DNA from 4 places in the Streptomyces sp. NBC_00104 genome. Region 4 is predicted to be linked to each of the others. Evidence: riboswitches for the same ligand, from Rfam matches in the RefSeq annotation. Region 4 holds a riboswitch; each other region holds the start of a gene.
What was found. A riboswitch is a leader RNA that binds a small molecule or an ion and turns the genes downstream of it on or off. The one in region 4 is predicted to bind cobalamin.

Region 1: another riboswitch for cobalamin. It lies ahead of OG272_RS14020 (prenyltransferase/squalene oxidase repeat-containing protein); the one in region 4 lies ahead of OG272_RS10940 (cobalamin biosynthesis protein).
Region 2: another riboswitch for cobalamin. It lies ahead of cobN (cobaltochelatase subunit CobN); the one in region 4 lies ahead of OG272_RS10940 (cobalamin biosynthesis protein).
Region 3: another riboswitch for cobalamin. It lies ahead of OG272_RS03170 (energy-coupling factor ABC transporter permease); the one in region 4 lies ahead of OG272_RS10940 (cobalamin biosynthesis protein).

What each region holds. Positions count from the first base shown of each region.
Region 1 is NZ_CP108215.1:3,229,226-3,233,420, forward strand. It holds gene OG272_RS14010 (MBL fold metallo-hydrolase) at 1-543, shown strand, start outside; gene OG272_RS14015 (phosphotransferase family protein) at 710-1,864, opposite strand; cobalamin riboswitch at 1,913-2,047, shown strand; gene OG272_RS14020 (prenyltransferase/squalene oxidase repeat-containing protein) at 2,164-3,603, shown strand; gene OG272_RS14025 (SCO2322 family protein) at 3,723-4,195, shown strand, end outside.
Region 2 is NZ_CP108215.1:9,964,738-9,968,932, reverse strand. It holds gene cobN (cobaltochelatase subunit CobN) at 1-2,394, opposite strand, end outside; cobalamin riboswitch at 2,465-2,591, opposite strand; gene cobG (precorrin-3B synthase) at 2,839-4,195, shown strand, end outside.
Region 3 is NZ_CP108215.1:742,804-746,998, forward strand. It holds gene OG272_RS03155 (substrate-binding domain-containing protein) at 1-178, opposite strand, end outside; gene OG272_RS03160 (HoxN/HupN/NixA family nickel/cobalt transporter) at 288-1,412, opposite strand; gene OG272_RS03165 (DUF1775 domain-containing protein) at 1,584-2,324, opposite strand; cobalamin riboswitch at 2,519-2,725, shown strand; gene OG272_RS03170 (energy-coupling factor ABC transporter permease) at 2,755-3,465, shown strand; gene OG272_RS03175 (energy-coupling factor ABC transporter substrate-binding protein) at 3,462-3,938, shown strand; gene cbiQ (cobalt ECF transporter T component CbiQ) at 3,945-4,195, shown strand, end outside.
Region 4 is NZ_CP108215.1:2,517,207-2,521,401, forward strand. It holds gene OG272_RS10920 (helix-turn-helix transcriptional regulator) at 1-525, shown strand, start outside; gene OG272_RS10925 (hypothetical protein) at 567-1,064, shown strand; gene OG272_RS10930 (hypothetical protein) at 1,006-1,251, opposite strand; gene OG272_RS10935 (DUF397 domain-containing protein) at 1,349-1,543, opposite strand; cobalamin riboswitch at 1,812-1,954, shown strand; gene OG272_RS10940 (cobalamin biosynthesis protein) at 2,063-3,034, shown strand; gene OG272_RS10945 (cobyric acid synthase) at 3,031-4,195, shown strand, end outside.

The DNA.
Region 1 (4,195 bases), 710 kb from region 4:
CTCGGCCTCCCCGGCCGCCGCGTCCGCGCGATCTGGACGCCGGGGCACACGCCCGGCCACGTCTGCCTCCACCTGGAGGAGGCGCATCCCTCCCGACTCCCGGGCCACGGACGCCTGTTCTCCGGGGACCACCTCCTCCCCGAGATCAGTCCGCACATCGGCCTCTACGAGGACCCGGACGACGACACGGTCACCGACCCTCTCGGCGACTACCTCGACTCCCTGGAACGCGTCGGCCGTCTCGCCCCCGCCGAGGTCCTCCCGGCCCACCAGTACGCGTTCACCGACGCCGCCGCCCGCGTACGGGAGTTGCTGGCCCACCACGAGTCCCGCCTCGCCGACCTGCTCGCCCTCCTCGCCTCGCCCCTCACCCCCTGGCAACTCGCCGAACGCATGGAGTGGAACCGCCCCTGGCCCGACATTCCCTTCACCTCCCGCAACATCGCGGTCTCCGAGGCGGAGGCGCATCTACGGCGGCTGGTGAAGCTGGGTCGGGCGGAGGCGGTGGAAGGGAGCAACCCCGTTACGTATGTGGCGGTGTGAGGGGGCGTTCATCGGGACTGGCGTCCTGGGGGTGGTGACGCTGTCGCGGGCGCGTGCGGTGCGCAGGCATCCGGCCGGCCGTGCCCTCAGGCCGTCGTCGCCTCAGGCTGTCGTCGCCTCAGGCCGTCGTGCCCTCAGGCCGTCGTGCCCTCAGGCCGTCGTGCCCTCAGGCCGTCGGCCCCGGATCCGTGAGGGAACGGATCAACTCCTCCGCGACTCCCATGAGTTCCACTTCGCGCATGGTCATCGTCGGGTTGGCCGCCCGGCGTCGCCTCGCCTCGACGAGGCCCTCTTCCGTCAGGGCGGAGGGGCCGTCGTGCTGGTGGGCGAGGAGGGAGACGAGGGTGGCGCGGGCCATCTCCGCGCGGAAGTCGGCGGAGTCGACGGCGACTTGGGCGAGGATCATCGCGGAGATGCCCCAGTCAAGGCCGGGCGGCCCCTCCTCGGCGGTGCTCCAGTCGATGACCTGGGGACCCTGGGGCGTGACGATGACGTTCTCGGGGTGCAGATCCAGGTGGAGGACGCGGGTGGCCGGGGCGCGGGGCGACGTGGAGGGGGTGTCGTCGTCGCGGGGCGACACGGAGGGGGTGTCGTCGTCGCGGAGTGCGGAGGGGGCGTCGTCGTCGCGGGGCGCCGAGGTGGCGTGGCCGTCGCGGGGCGCCGAGGGGGCGTGGCCGTCGCGGGGCGCCGAGGGGGCGTGGCCGTCGCGGGGCGGGAGGGCGTGGAGGGCGTGGAGGAGGCGGGCCAGGGTGGCGCCGGTCTGCGCCGGGTCCAGCAGGCCGGCGGCGACGGCCTCCAGCATGGTCGGGCCGGACAGCCGCTCCAGCACCATCTCCGTACGGGTCGCCGAGCGCACGCGCGGAACGGGGTAACCGTGGCTCCGCACGTACTCCATGACCTCGGCCTCGGCAGCCGCGTCACCCCAGTCGTCACGGTAACGCCGCAGCACCCAGGCCGCGGTGGGGCCGCCCGGCCGCCCGGGGCCGTCGACTCCGAGGCGGTTGCCAGGGCCTCCGGGACCGCCGGGGCCGTCGACTCCGGCACGGCTGCCCGGACCTCCGGGACCGCCGACTCCGGCACGGCTGCCCGGACCTCCGGGACCGCCGACTCCGGCACGGCTGCCAGGGCCGCCGGTGACGTCGCGTCGGCCGGGTTCGGTAGGGCTGTCGGTTGCGTCACGGGCGTCCCGTACGGCGAGGGCACCGGCGGTGCCCTCGCCGGTGACGGCGACGGGCGCTTCCGTCGCGGACTCGCCTTCGTCGGCGTGGAGTTCGTACACGTCGGCCGTGCGCCCCGACCCGAGCAGTCTCCCCGTACGCATGGCGCGAACCTATCCCGGCGCACAGACGGCCCTCAGGCTTTTGGCTACCGACAGGTAGAGTGACCGGGTCGTCATCACACCCGTACAGGGGGAAGCCGGTGCAAATCCGGCGCTGACCCGCAACCGTGAGCCGACCCCGGCAAGGGGGCGGCGAGTCGGACTGCCCTGTGCGGAACCGTGACCGGCTCGCATCACCGGCGGCCCGCCGGTGTACGGCACCGTCGAGGAATACGGAGCCGAGCCGCCCGGCGCTTCGCCGTGCCGCCCGGCTCCCCGTCAGGGAGAGGCAGCCGCCGATCATGAATGTCCGCCGCAGCGCAGCGGTAGTCGCCGTACTGGCCGTCACAACCGGGCTCGGTACGGGACTCGGTACGGGACTCGGTACCGGCTTCGCGCCGGTGGCCCTCGCCAATGACGCGACCTCCGCATCTCCTGACGCGACTTCCGCATCTTCTGAGGCGGCTTCCGATGTCTCCGCCGCTCCCTCCGCCTCGGCGTCGCAGGCGACCCCCACCGGTCTGTACGGCTCCACCGACCCCACGTACGACGGTGTCTGGCGGCAGTCCCTCGCCCTGCTCGCGCTGGACACCGTGGGGGAGAAGCCGGGTGCCGGGGCGGTGGAGTGGCTCGTCGGGCAGCAGTGCGCGAGCGGGGCGTTCGCGGCGTACCGGGCCGACGCCACCGCGCCGTGCGACGCCAAGACTGCCGTCGACACCAACAGCACGGCCGCCGCGGTGCAGGCGCTCGCCGCGGTCGGCGGGCGGGACGCCGAGGCCGGGCGGGCCGTGCGGTGGCTGAAGGAGAACCAGAACAAGGACGGCGGCTGGGGCTACACCGCCGGCGGGCCCAGCGACGCGAACTCGACGTCCGTCGTGATCGGCGCGCTGACCGCCGTGGGCGGCGCCCCCGAGAAGCAGGAGAGGAACGGCAACTCCCCCTACGACGCCCTCCGCGCCCTCGCCCTCCCCTGCGGGGATGGGAAGGACGGGGAGGACGGGGAGAAGAAGGGCCGGGGTGGCGCGGATGGCGCGGATGGCGCGGATGGCAAGGGTGAGGGGAAGGACGCCGGCGCCTTCGCCTACCAGCCCGACAAGAAGGGTGGTCTCGCCGCGAACGCCGATGCCACGGCTGCCGCCGTGCTCGGCAGCCTGGGTGAGGGCTTCGTGGCCGAGGGAGAGAGTGCGGCGGGGACTCGGGCGGCTTTCGCCGGGGAGTGCGTCGCGGGTGACTCCCCCGAGGATCTGGCCCACAACGGGGCCGTCCACCTGGCCGGTGTCCTCGCCGCCGACGGTTACCTGAAGTCCGCGCTCGCGGGGGCGGAGGATCAGCCCGACCACGGCAACACCGCCGACGCGGTCGTCGCGCTCGCCGCCGCCGGGGATGCGGACGCGACCGAGAAGCCGCTCGCCTGGCTGGAGAAGAACTACGGTGCCTGGGCTGCCAAGGCCGGGCCGGCCGCGTACGCCCAGCTCGTCTTCGCCGCGCATGCCTCCGGCGAGGATCCGCGCGACTTCGGCGGCGCCGACCTCGTGGCCCAGCTGAAGGACACCGGTCCGGCGCGTGACGTGGACGACTACTCCTCCGTGCCGCACGACGACGCGGCCGCCGGGGAGGAGGACGGCGACGGTCTCGGTGCGGGTGCGGGTGCGTGGTGGGCGATCGGGCTCGGGCTCGCCGCCGTCGTCGCCGTCGCTGTGGGGGTCGTCGGGGTCGTGCTGAGGAAGCGGCGGCAGGCGTGACCGGCCGCCGGAGGGCCGCCGCGCGGCGGTCGACTGCCGTGGCGACGGGCGCGATGTCGGTGGGCCCGACTTCGATGGGCCTGACTTCGATGGGCCCGACTTCGATGGGCCCGACTTCGATGGGCCCGACTTCGGTGGACGCGTGGCCGTTGAGCCCGTCGGCGCCGAGTGCGATGCCGGCGGGCGCGGTGCGGTCGGCGGCGCTTCCGCTCCCGTCCGCCGCGTTGCCGTGGAGCGCGCCGTCGACGGACGCGAGGTCGTCGGTCTCGGCGCTCGCGCCCCGGCCGCGCGGTGTGTTGCTCCTGCTCTGCGGCGTCCTGCTCGTGCTGGGGAGCGTGGGGCTGGCCCATGCAGCCGCCTACCGCTACTGGTCCTTCTGGGAGCGGGACGGTTCGGCCTGGGCGTTTGCCACGCAGGGGCCGTCGACCGCGCGGCCGTCCGACGGGGACGTGCAGGGGTTCCGGTTCGCCGTCAGCCGGGACTCCGCGGATGCGGCGCGACCGCGTGGAGCGGCCGACTTCGCCGCGATCTGCGGCGGTACGGCCGCGCGGGGCGGGGAGAAGCGGGTCGCGCTGGTCATCGACTTCGGTAC
Region 2 (4,195 bases), 7.4 Mb from region 4:
GGCCGGGACGAAGCCGCCGTTCAGGGCGTGCACGCTGTGGTCGAGTTCGGCCGTGGTCGCGGCGAGCCGGGGCACGACCTCGCGGGCGGCGAACTCCAGGATCGCGGCGACCTGTTCGCCGTGCTCGGTGGGGACGGCGGCCGGGTCCCAGCCCGCGTCCTCCATCGCCTGGACCAGCGTGCGCGCCTTCGCCTCCGCCTCGTCGGCGGTGGTGCGGGTCGCGGCGGACTCGTCGAGGCCGAGGGCCTCGCGCAGGCCGGGCAGGGCCGTGGTGCCGCCCCAGATCTGGCGGGCGCGGAGGACGGCGAGGACCAGGTTGACGTGGTCGGCGCCGGTCGGCGGGTTGCCGAGGACGTGCAGACCGTCGCGGATCTGGGCGTCCTTGACCTCGCACAGCCAGCCGTCGACGTGCAGCAGGAAGTCGTCGAAGCCGTCGTCCTCCGGACGGTCGTTCAGGCCGAGGTCGTGGTCGAGCCTGGCGGCCTGGATGAGGGTCCAGATCTGGGCGCGGATCGCCGGGAGCTTCGCCGGGTCCATGGAGGAGATCTGGGCGTACTCGTCGAGGAGTTGCTCCAGGCGCGCGATGTCGCCGTAGGAGTCGGCGCGGGCCATCGGGGGGACCAGGTGGTCGACGAGGGTGGCGTGGACGCGGCGCTTGGCCTGGGTGCCCTCGCCCGGGTCGTTGACCAGGAAGGGGTAGACCAGGGGGAGGTCGCCGAGGGCGGCGTCGGGGCCGCAGGCGGCGGACAGGCCCGCGTTCTTGCCGGGCAGCCACTCCAGGTTGCCGTGCTTGCCCAGGTGGATCATCGCGTCGGCGCCGAAGCCGCCGTCGTCGGCACGGGCCGCGATCCAGCGGTAGGCGGCCAGGTAGTGGTGGGAGGGCGGGAGATCCGGGTCGTGGTAGATCGCGATCGGGTTCTCGCCGAAGCCGCGCGGGGGCTGGATGAGGATCAGCAGATTGCCGAAGCGGAGGGCCGCGAGGACGATGTCGCCCTCCGGGTTGCGGCTGCGGTCGACGAACATCTCACCGGGGGCCGGGCCCCAGTGCTCCTCGACGGAGGTGCGGAGCTCCTCGGGGAGCGTGGCGTACCAGCGGCGGTAGTCGGCCGCCGGGATACGGACCGGGTTGCGGGCCAGCTGCTCCTCGGTGAGCCAGTCCTGGTCGTGGCCACCGGCCTCGATGAGCGCGCGGATCAGCTCGTCGCCGTCGCCGGAGGCCAGTCCGGGGACGTCGGCGCCCCCGAAGTCGTAGCCCTCGTCGCGGAGTCGGCGCAGCAGGGCGACCGCGCTGGCGGGGGTGTCCAGGCCGACCGCGTTGCCGATGCGGGAGTGCTTGGTCGGGTAGGCGGACAGGACGAGCGCGAGGCGCTTGTCGGCGTTGGCGATGTGCCGAAGTCGCGCGTGGCGTACGGCGATTCCGGCGACGCGGGCGGCGCGCTCTGGGTCGGCGACGTAGGCCGGGAGGCCGTCCTCGTCGATCTCCTTGAACGAGAACGGGACGGTGATCAGGCGGCCGTCGAACTCGGGGACGGCGATCTGGCTGGCCGCGTCGAGCGGGGAGACGCCCTCGTCGTTCTCCTCCCAGGCGGCGCGCGAGCCGGTCAGACACAGGGCCTGCAGGATCGGGACGTCGAGGCCAGTGAGGGCGCCCGCGTCCCAGGACTCGTCGTCGCCGCCGGCCGACGCCTCGGCGGGCTTGGTGCCGCCCGCGGCGAGGACGGTGGTGACGATGGCGTCGGCGGCGCGGAGCTCCTCGATCAGCTCGGGCTCGGGGGCACGCAGGGAGGCCACGTACAGCGGGAGCGCGCGGGCGCCCGTGTCCTCGATCGCCTCGCACAGGGCACCCACGAAGGCGGTGTTGCCGCTCATGTGGTGGGCCCGGTAGTAGAGCACGGCGACGGTCGGGCCGTCGGTGCCCGCGCGTGGGGTGCGCTCCAGCGGGCCCCAGGACGGGGCGGGCGCGGGCGAGTCGAAGCCATGGCCGGTGAGCAGGACCGTGTCGGAGAGGAACCGGGCGAGCTGCTCCAGGTTGGCGGGGCCGCCGTGGGCGAGATAGGCGTGGGCCTCGGCGGCGATACCGACGGGGACCGTGGAGGCGGCCATCAGCTGGGCGTCGGGGGCCTGTTCACCGGTGAGGACGACGACGGGGCGGCCGTCGGCGAGCAGCAGGTCGAGACCGTCCTGCCAGGCGCGGATACCGCCGAGGAGGCGTACGACGACCAGGCCGGCGCCGTCGAGGAGGGCCGGGAGGTCCTCCAGCGCGAGGCGGGAGGGGTTGGCGAAGCGGTACGGGACCGGGCCGTCGGCCGCGCGGGCGCTGAGCAGGTCGGTGTCGGACGTCGACAGGAGCAGGATGTGGGGCTGCGCGGAGCGCTCCCCGGGCGATGGCTGCATGCGGCGGCTGGCCTTCCTCGGGGTCCGCGCCCCGGGCGGTGTCGGATCGGAGTCTCCCCTGCTCGGGCGGGACCGAGGGGTACGGGGAAGGGAGTTCCTGGCTCGCCCGACCCTCCTGGGACGGGCTCACAGTGGCGGGACCGCGCCGGACTCACACCGGGCTTCCTCCCCTAGGGTCTGTCGTCACATTCCCGTCTGCCCCGCGGCGTCTGGCACGCACTCTCGCCGCACCGGGCGAAAGCCCAAGTACGTCCAGTACGAGGTCTTTCGCCCGGCACGCCGAGAGCACGCACCGGACGCCGCGGGGCCGCCCTTCGGGCGACGACGGGAATGTGACGACAGACACTAGCGCCGTGGTGGCGTCGGCGGACCGGATGATCCACCAAACAGCATAGTAAGGGTCGCCTCAAAAGGGCGGAGCATACGTCCGTGGGGACGGTGGGTATGCTCGCCGCCATGTCCACGCCTCCCCTGCGTTCATCGTCCCAGGCCACAGCGGTCACACGGGACCGTGGCGACGCCTGCCCGGGGACACTGCGGCTGCACGCGGCGGACGACGGGGCGCTGGCCCGTGTCCGGGTCCCCGGTGGTGTACTGACCGTCCGCCAGGCCGAGGCGCTGGCCGAGGCGGCGCGACGGCTCGGCGACGGTGATCTTCACCTCACCTCGCGCGGCAATGTGCAGCTGCGGGGACTGACCGACGGCTGCGGGGCCGCGCTGGCCGAGTCGCTGGACGCGGCCGGGCTGTTGCCCTCCGCCGGGCACGAACGGGTGCGCAACATCGTCGCCTCGCCCCTGTCCGGCCTCGACGGGCGGGGTCTGCGCGACGTCCGGCCCTGGCTGTCGGCCCTCGACGCGGCGCTGTGCGCGAGCGAGGCGGCGCGGGAGCTGTCGGGCCGGTTCCTGTTCGCGCTCGACGACGGGCGCGGGGATGTGGCCGGGCTCGACGCCGATGTGACCGTCCGGGCGGCCGGGGACGGCAGTGCGCTGCTGGCCCTCGGAACGGCCGACGAGGTCCTGTCGATGGCCGCCGAGGACGCTCCCCGGGCCGCGCTCACGGCCGCCGAGACGTTCGTGGAGGCCGCGCGGGAGAGCGGTTCCCGGGTCTGGCGTGTGACCGAACTCCCCTTCCAGAGCGAGTTGCTCAGCCTGATCCGCGCACGTCTGGCCGCCGACGGCATCGACGCCGTGAGCCGGGCCCGGACCGGGACGACCACGGTCGAAGCCGAGGGCCCGCCCCCCGGAGCCGCCGGCGACGCTCTGTGCGTACACGCACCCCTCGGTCGGCTGACCGCCCTCCAGTGGCGCGAGTTGACGCACCTCGCGTCCGCGACCTCCCGCCGTGAACTGCGGCTGACCCCGTGGCGCGGAGTCGTCGTCCCCACGCCGGGCATGAGCGAGGACGAGGCGTCCGACGCGCTCGCCCGGCTCTCCGTGACCGGCCTCGTCACCGATCCCGCCTCCCCCTGGCTGCGCGTCGGCGCCTGTATCGGGCGGCCCGGCTGCGCCAAGTCCCTGGCGGACGTACGGGCGGACGCGACCGGAAGCCTCGACGCGGCCGGACGCGCCGGACTCCCCCTGTACTGGTCCGGATGCGAGCGCCGCTGCGGTCACCCCCGGGGCGAACGGATCGACGTGGTGGCCGTGCCGGGCGGCGGCTACGAGCTCTCCCGCACCACCTCCGGCCAGGACCCACGCACCACGTCCATGGCCGACCCCGGCCTCCTCGACACCGCTCTGGCGGCGATCACCTCATCAGCCCCGAGAAGCGCACGACCCGCACGAACGACACCCGCACGAA
Region 3 (4,195 bases), 1.8 Mb from region 4:
TGCCCAGCACTCCCCCGGCCTTGTTGACCTCCTCGGCGGCCAGCCGCGCGCACGCCCCGCAGGTGGGGCCGAAGATCCCGGCGGGCCCCTGCATGGGATAGACCAGCGCGACGTTCAGGGTCGAACTGTCGGCCGTGCACCAGTCGGGGGTGTGGAGGCGGTGCGGTGGCCGGTTCATGGCCTCATGATGGCGTGATCGTCATCGGCGCCCCAGGTCGTGCCACGGATCGAGACCGATTCGTATGCCGAGGCCATGGGCGGGGCGCGGTTGGGGCGCGGGTGGGTGTTCAGCCCGTCGTCCACTTCTCCTCGATCCGCCCGAACCTCCACACCAGCAGGGCGACCGCCCAGGTGACGAAGAACAGGCCGACGACGACATAGCCGACGGTGTTGAGGTCGAGGCCGGAGACCCGGTCCCAGAACGTGCCGTGCAGACGCGCCTTCTCGGCGACGAGGCCGAGCAGTTCGACCGTGCCGATGACGAGGGCGACGGCCACCGAGAGGCCGGTGATGATCAGGTTGTAGTAGACCTTGCGGACCGGCTGGGAGAAGGCCCAGCCGTAGGCGAAGTTCATGAACGAGCCGTCGATCGTGTCCAGGAGGGACATACCGGCCGCGAACAGGATCGGCAGGCACAGGATCGCGTACCAGGGCAGCCCGGAGGCCGCGCCCGAACCGGCCAGGACGAGGAGCGCGACCTCGGTCGCCGTGTCGAAGCCGAGTCCGAAGAGCAGGCCCAGCGGGAGCATCTGCCACGGCTTGGTGATCGACTTCATCAGCCGTCCGAGGAGCCGGTTCATGAAGCCCCGGCTGTTCAGCCGCTCTTCCAGGGCGGCCTCGTCGAAGGCGCCCGAGCGCATCTCGCGGAACACCTTCCAGATGCCCACCATGATCACCAGATTGATGATCGCGATGACGTACAGGAACGTCCCCGAGACGGTGGTGCCGATCCAGCCGGTGATGTCGTGCAGTGCGGAGTCGTCGTTCCGGACCGGTCCGGCGAGCGTCTTGACGCCGAGGGTGAGCAGGAAGGTGAGGGCGAGGACGATCGACGAGTGTCCGAGGGAGAACCAGAAGCCGACCGACAGCGGGCGCTGTCCCTCGCCCATCAGTTTGCGGGTGGTGTTGTCGATGGCGGCGATGTGGTCGGCGTCGAAGGCGTGCCGCATGCCCAGGGTGTAGGCGGTGACGCCCATGCCGATTCCGAAGGTCCTGCTGCCGACGCCGTAGTGCTCGGGGGCGACGATCACCACCAGCGTGAACCAGCCGATGAGATGCAGCGCCAGGATGAGCCCGGCCATCCCGCCCAGGCTCGCCCGCTCCCCGGGTGTCATCGAGGCGCGGATCCGACGCCAGGGGAAACCGCCCGTCCCGGCGGTGGCCGAGGGGGCGGTGTCGGTAACAGGAGCCATGGGGCATGCGCCTTACTCGTCGTGCCGCGTCCGTGTCGTCGAACCCCATCAGCCTGGTGCGGCGGGCTGGCAGCTGCAAGCAGGTCGCAGTAAAGCCCGTGCCACATTTCGGTCAGGCCAGGGTCTCCCGGAGGACGGTGCGGTCGCACGAGCCCCGCGCGGGCGGACCTGTCAGGCGGCGCCGCCCCGGCGGGACCGGAACCACCACACCCCACCGCCGAGCGCGAGGAGGACGGCCGCGCCGATGCCGAGGAGGGCGGCGACGGGAAGGCCGTCGTCCCCGTCGGTGCCGTCTGCCGCGGGCTCGGCCGACGGCGTGGAGGTCTCGGCGCTCGTTTCGGGCGAGGGCGAGGGGGAGGCCGTCGTGGGTTCGGCCGAGGGGGTGGGGCTGACGAGTTCGGCACCGGGCGCCGCGGCCTTCAGGTCCAGGCGGGGCGCCGGGTGACCGTGGCCGTGGCCGTCCCCCTCGGATTCCTCCAGTTCGATCCAGCGGTCCACCTTGCCGTCGCTGTACGACTGCAGGGTCTTGAAGACCAGCGACTTGGCGTCGGGCAACTGCCGTACGGTGACGACGTATTCGGCGTCCTCCCCCACCGCGAGCTTCGCACCCGAGACGGTGTAGCCCCGGCCGGTGGGGGTGAACTTCCAGCCGTCGGGACCCTCCTTGTAGGTGATGTCGGCGGGGACGAGGCCCTCGGGCAGGATCACCTCCAGCTTGGTGATGCCGGCGGCGGAGGACTCCGACTCCGCCAAGAAGGTCAGTTCGACGTTCTGGTCCAGGGCACGCGCACCCTCCGCCTCGACCTCCGTATGGGCCGCGGCCGGACCCGCGCCTGCGACGGCGAGCGCGAACGCGGCTGCGGTGAGAACGCCGAGACGGCGCGAACGGTGTATCAAGGTCGGGCGGTGCACTGCGACTCCCTGTGCCGGCGGCGTGAAGGATGAATTCAAGCGCAGGGCGGGACCCGTGGCCAAGGGCGACCAGGTGTGCGAGCGGTTCCGGCCACCTGCCGTCGTCGTGCGCGCTCGTGTGGGGTGTGAGGTCCGCGAGGCGTGCGCCGGGGTGTGAGCTGTTGCACGGCGCCCGCGCGCCCCTCGGCTCCGCTTGTCAGCGTCCTTATGTGGGCACTACTGTCACCACGCCTTGGTGAACGGGAAATCCGGTGTCATGCCGGTGCGGCCCTCGCCACTGTGATCGGGAAGTCCGGCTCCGGCCCTCGCGGGCAGCCACTGGGTCCTTGTGACCCGGGAAGGCGGAGCACGGGCGGTGGTACCCGTAAGCCAGGAGACCGGCCAAGGCGCGTCAACCATCCACGAGGTGCTGGAGAGGGTCTGCTGAGCCATGCACATAGCCGAGGGTTTCCTTCCTCCGGCGCACGCGATCGCCTGGGGCGTAGCGTCCGCGCCGTTCGTCGTCCACGGAGTACGTTCACTCACCCGTGAGGTCAGGGAGCATCCCGAGAGCACGCTGCTGCTCGGTGCCTCGGGGGCCTTCACCTTCGTCCTGTCCGCGCTGAAGCTGCCGTCGGTCACCGGGAGTTGTTCCCACCCCACGGGCACCGGACTGGGCGCCATCCTGTTCCGTCCGCCGATCATGGCGGTACTGGGCACCATCACCCTGCTCTTCCAGGCGCTGCTGCTCGCGCACGGCGGTCTGACCACGCTCGGCGCCAACGTCTTCTCGATGGCGATCGCCGGCCCCTGGGCGGGTTACGCCGTCTACCGGCTGCTGCGGCGCTTCGACGTGCCGCTGATGGTCACGGTGTTCTTCGGCGCGTTCGTCGCCGACCTGGTCACCTACTGCGTCACCAGCGTGCAGCTGGCGCTCGCGTTCCCCGACCCGAGCAGCGGCTTCCTGGGCGCGCTCGGCAAGTTCGGCTCGATCTTCGCCGTCACCCAGCTCCCGCTCGCGGTCAGCGAGGGTCTCCTCACCGTGCTGGTGATGCGTCTGCTGGTGCAGTCGAGCAAGGGCGAACTGACCCGGCTCGGCGTGCTCCTGACCGGCGGAAAGCGGAACCGGACCGAGACCGAGACGGAGACGGTGGCCCGATGAACCGGAACACGAAGATCAACCTTCTGCTGCTGGTCGTCGTGGCCGCGCTCGCCGTCCTGCCGCTGGCCCTCGGCCTCGGCGACCACAAGGAGGAGCCCTTCACGGGGTCCGACGGCGAGGCGGAGACGGCGATCACGGAGATCGAGCCGGACTACGAGCCGTGGTTCTCGCCCCTGTACGAGCCGCCCTCCGGTGAGATCGAGTCGGCGCTGTTCTCCCTCCAGGCCGCCCTCGGCGCGGGCGTCCTCGCCTACTACTTCGGTATCCGCCGCGGCCGGCGCCAGGGCGAGGCACGGGCCCGCGCGCACCTGGACGCGGCCGGGGACACCGACACGGCGGCCCCTGCGGCTTCGGCGGCCCCGGTGAGCGCGACGGTCGCGGCCACCACGGCAGCCGCGACGGCCCCCAAGGCCGCGGCCGGTGACGAAGGCTCGTCCGGTGGTACCGGGGAGTCCCCCGCCGGGAGGGTCTGATCCCCCGTGCTGCCGATCGACGCGGCGGCGCACAGCAGTCGCTGGCGCCGCCGCCATCCCGTGGACAAGGCCGTGCTCGGGCTCGGCCTCACCGTGCTCGCGATCTCCCTGCCGCCCTGGCCCGGCGCGGCCCTGGTCCTGCTGACCGCGCTCGTCGTGCTGCTGGGCCCGGCGGGCGTGCCCGGCCGCCGGCTGTGGCGCGCCTACCGGGTGCCGTTGGGCTTCTGCGTGACCGGCGCGCTGCCGCTGCTCGTCCA
Region 4 (4,195 bases):
TCCATCCGCATCTACAACCCCATCGTGCTGCCCGGCCTCGTCCAGACCGAGGACTACGCCACCGCCCTTCTCTCGCCGACGACCGAGGGCACGGACGTACGGCGGTCGGTGGAGCTTCGCACGGCGCGACAGGAGCGGTACCTCGACTCCGAGACCGGGCCGCGCGTCGAGATCGTCCTGGACGAAGCCGCCGTACGGCGCGTGATCGGCGGCCCCAGGGTGATGCGCCGGCAACTGGAGCACATCACGACCCTGTCCCGGCGTCCGCAGATGGGCATCCGGCTCCTGCCGTTCACGGTGGGAGCCCACTTCAGCACCCTCAGCCCGTTCATCCTGCTCGGTTTCAAGGACGACGACGACCTGCTGTACCTGGAGGGCCCCAGCGGCGGGTTGTCGAACCGTGACGACCTCGACCTCACGGTGCGCTACCAGGAGTGCTTCGCGGACATCAGTGACAAGGCGTACGACGGTGACCGGATGATCGAGTTCCTCGACACGGTCAAGGAGAGCCTGGACAACGACTGAGCCCCGGGACGGGACGCCCGGGCGGACACGGGGGAGGGCCGATGGCGGTCTTCGGACGAGAATGGTGGAGGCGGCTCACCGCGCGCCGCGCCGCGCCCGGCAACGGAGATCCGGGCGGTTCTCCCCCACCGGACTCCCCCGATCCCGAGGGGACGACCGCACTGGACGACTGCACACTCAAGTCGTACGCCATGCAGCGACAGGAGTGGGCGGAGGCGCTCATCCGGGTGGAGAGCGCCCGGGTCGACGGCGAGATACGGCTCATGTCGGTCCGTATGCTGCTGGGCACGTTCTGCGCGAGCGTGCTGTTACTGAGCATCGCCGTGGCGGGCCGGGTCCTGCCCACCACTCAGCTGGGAGCCGCGGCACCACTCACCACGGCGATCACCGGAGCACTCGGCGCCGCCCTGCTGACCTCGCTCGCCGCAGGGCTCGGCAAGGCACTGCGCGCCCGCGCCGACGCCTCGCGGCCCACCGGACTCAGTGCCGCTCCGGATCCCGCGGCCGAACCCCGGCCAGGGCCCGGTCCAGCACCCTGAGCCGCTCCGTGACCGGAGTCAGCCCCCACCACAGACCCGCTCCCGCGGCGATGAGGGCGGTCACCGTCAGCCAGACGAGGCCTCGCGCCTCCGCCCCCGGCACCAGCAGAGCGGCGAGCGCGCCGACTCCGACGGACAGGACGCCGGCCACCATGCTGAAGAGCGCCAGGGGGGCCGCGGCGGACAACCGCGTCCGCCTGTCCCTGGATGTCCTCGCATGCGCCGAGGCGGATCCCTTGGTCCGATCTTCCATCGCGTGTACCTCCCGTCCCCCGAACGGTTCTTCAAGAACCGTCCGCTCCCGGGTCCACAAGCCCCGCCAGAAAACCACACCACGCGGCGTGACGGAAGGAGAGCACAGCGTTCTTCTTCGAGTTTGAGTCACGCACCAGAATCCGGCTCTCCTCGAACGACGCTTCCACACAGAGGCTGGGATCGCCTGAATGGCTGCTCTTGATCCAAGTCCGCGTCTCAGACATCCTCTCGAACACTCCGGCCTCCACTCAAAGGTCAGCACACCGACACGGCGTCCGTCTCGACGACCCGAGCGCCTTGCCCAGCCGCCGCGCGGACGTGACGGAGGGCCGGCCGTACCAGGCGCTCAGTCTTCGTACTGCCGTTCCCTCAAGTGTTCCCGTCTTACTCGCCGTGGAAGAGCGCGGAAAGAGCCGATTCGGGCGTCTGGCGATATTTCGGCGGTGTGGGGCTGAGCACACCGCTGCGCCGCAGGTCAACAGCAAGTTGACGGGTCTTCCAGGGGCGTGGTGGACTGCCGGGGCCATGTACGACGGCAGGAGAGGAAGCCGGTGCGAGTCCGGCGCGGTCCCGCCACTGTCACCGGGGAAGAACCCCCCGGGAGCCAGGAACTCTCGCCGTCGGTCTCGTCGAACCAGGGCGTGGACACCCTGAGTGAGGACATATCGCCATGTGCGCCCTGTGCGGCTGCCCGTCGGGTCTCAGCGCCCGCTCATTGCCCGACCCCGTGATCGGCTGAACCGGTGTGTGCCGATCGCGTGTTCGCGTACGGCGCCGCCGCCGGGCTCCTCGGTGATCTGCTGCTCGGCGATCCGCGCCGGGGGCATCCGGTCGCCGCGTTCGGGCGAGCCGCCGGCGCGGTGGAGCGGGTGCTGTGGCGGGACCACCGGGGGTGGGGCGCGCTGCACACCGCGGTGTGCGCGGGTGGCGCCGTGGCACTGGGGGCCGTCGCGGCGGCCGCCGTACGACCGTCGCGGGTCGCCTCCGTCGGGTTGACCGCCGCCGCCACCTGGGCCGTCGTCGGGGGGACTTCGCTGGGGCGGGAGGCGCGGGCGATCGGGCGGTCCCTCGAAGCGGGGGACGTCGAGGGCGCGCGGACGCGGTTGCCCCATCTGTGCGGGCGGGATCCCCAGGCACTCGACGCGGACGGGATCGCGCGGGCTGTCGTGGAGTCCGTCGCCGAGAACACGTCGGACGCGGTCGTGGGGGCGCTCGTGTGGGGCGCTGTCGGCGGGGTGCCCGGGCTGGTGGGGTTTCGGGCCGTCAACACGTTGGACGCCATGGTCGGGCATCGGTCGGAGCGGTACCGGCGGTACGGGTGGGCCTCCGCGCGGCTGGACGACGTGGCGGGATGGCCGGGGGCTCGGCTGACCGCGGTACTGGCCGCGGGCGCCGGCGGGGATGCCCGGGGGGCCGTTCGCGCCTGGCGGGCGGACGCGGGGAAGCATCCGAGTCCCAACGCGGGGCCGGTGGAGGCGTCGTTCGCGGGGGCGCTCGGAGTGCGGTTGGGGGGCACGTTGTCGTACGGGGGGCGGGTCGAGCACCGGCCTGTGCTGAATGGGGAGGGGCGGGCTGTGCGCGTGGCGGACATCGAGCGGGCTGTTCGGTTGTCCCGGCGGGTGAGTTGGCTCGCCTGGGGGGTCAGTGCGGGTGCGGCGGCGCTGCGGGGCCGGATGTCACGGCTCGCGGCACCGAAGGTGAGGAGTCAGGGATGAGTGGCGGACTGCTCGTCGCCGGGACCACTTCCGATGCCGGGAAGAGTGTGGTCACCGCCGGGATCTGCCGGTGGCTCGTGCGGCAGGGTGTGAAGGTCGCGCCGTTCAAGGCGCAGAACATGTCGCTCAATTCCTTCGTGACGAAGGAGGGCGCCGAGATCGGGCGGGCTCAGGCCATGCAGGCGCAGGCCTGTCGTGTCGAGCCCAGCGCGCTCATGAACCCCGTGCTGCTGAAGCCCGGGGGTGAGCGGAGCAGTCAGGTCGTGCTGCTGGGGAAGCCCGTGGGGGAGATGAGTGCGCGCGGGTATCACGGGGGGCGGCAACAGCGGCTGCTCGGGACCGTGTTGGAGTGTCTCGCCGAGTTGCGGGGCACGTATGACGCGGTGATCTGTGAGGGGGCCGGCTCCCCCGCCGAGATCAATCTGCGGCGGACCGACATCGTCAACATGGGGATCGCCCGGAACGCCGGGCTTCCCGTGCTCGTCGTCGGTGACATCGACCGTGGCGGGGTCTTCGCGTCCTTCTTCGGGACCGTCGCGCTGCTCTCGCCCGAGGATCAGGCCCTCGTCGCCGGGTTCCTCGTCAACAAGTTCCGGGGGGACGCCTCCCTGCTGGAGCCGGGGCTCGACATGCTGCACGGGCTCACCGGGCGGCGGACGTACGGTGTGCTGCCGTTCCGGCACGGGCTCGGGATCGACGAGGAGGACGGGCTCCGGATCTCGCTGCGCGGGACGGTCCGGGAGTCGAACGTGGCGCCGCCCGTCGGGGAGGACGTGCTGCGGGTCGCCGTGTGCGCGGTTCCGCTGATGTCCAACTTCACCGATGTGGACGCGCTCGCCGCCGAACCCGGTGTCGTGGTGCGGTTCGTGGACCGGGCCGAGGAGTTGGCCGACGCCGACCTCGTCGTCGTTCCGGGGACCCGGGGCACGGTCCGGGCGTTGGAGTGGCTGCGGGAGCGCGGTCTCGCCGACGCCCTGGTGCGCAGGGCCGCCCAGGGGCGGCCGGTGCTCGGCATCTGCGGTGGGTTCCAGCTGCTCGGACAGCACATCGAGGACGACGTCGAGAGTCGGCGGGGGCACGTGGACGGGCTCGGGGTGCTTCCCGTGCGCGTACGGTTCGCCCGGGAGAAGACGCTCACGCGGCCCGTCGGGGAAGCCCTCG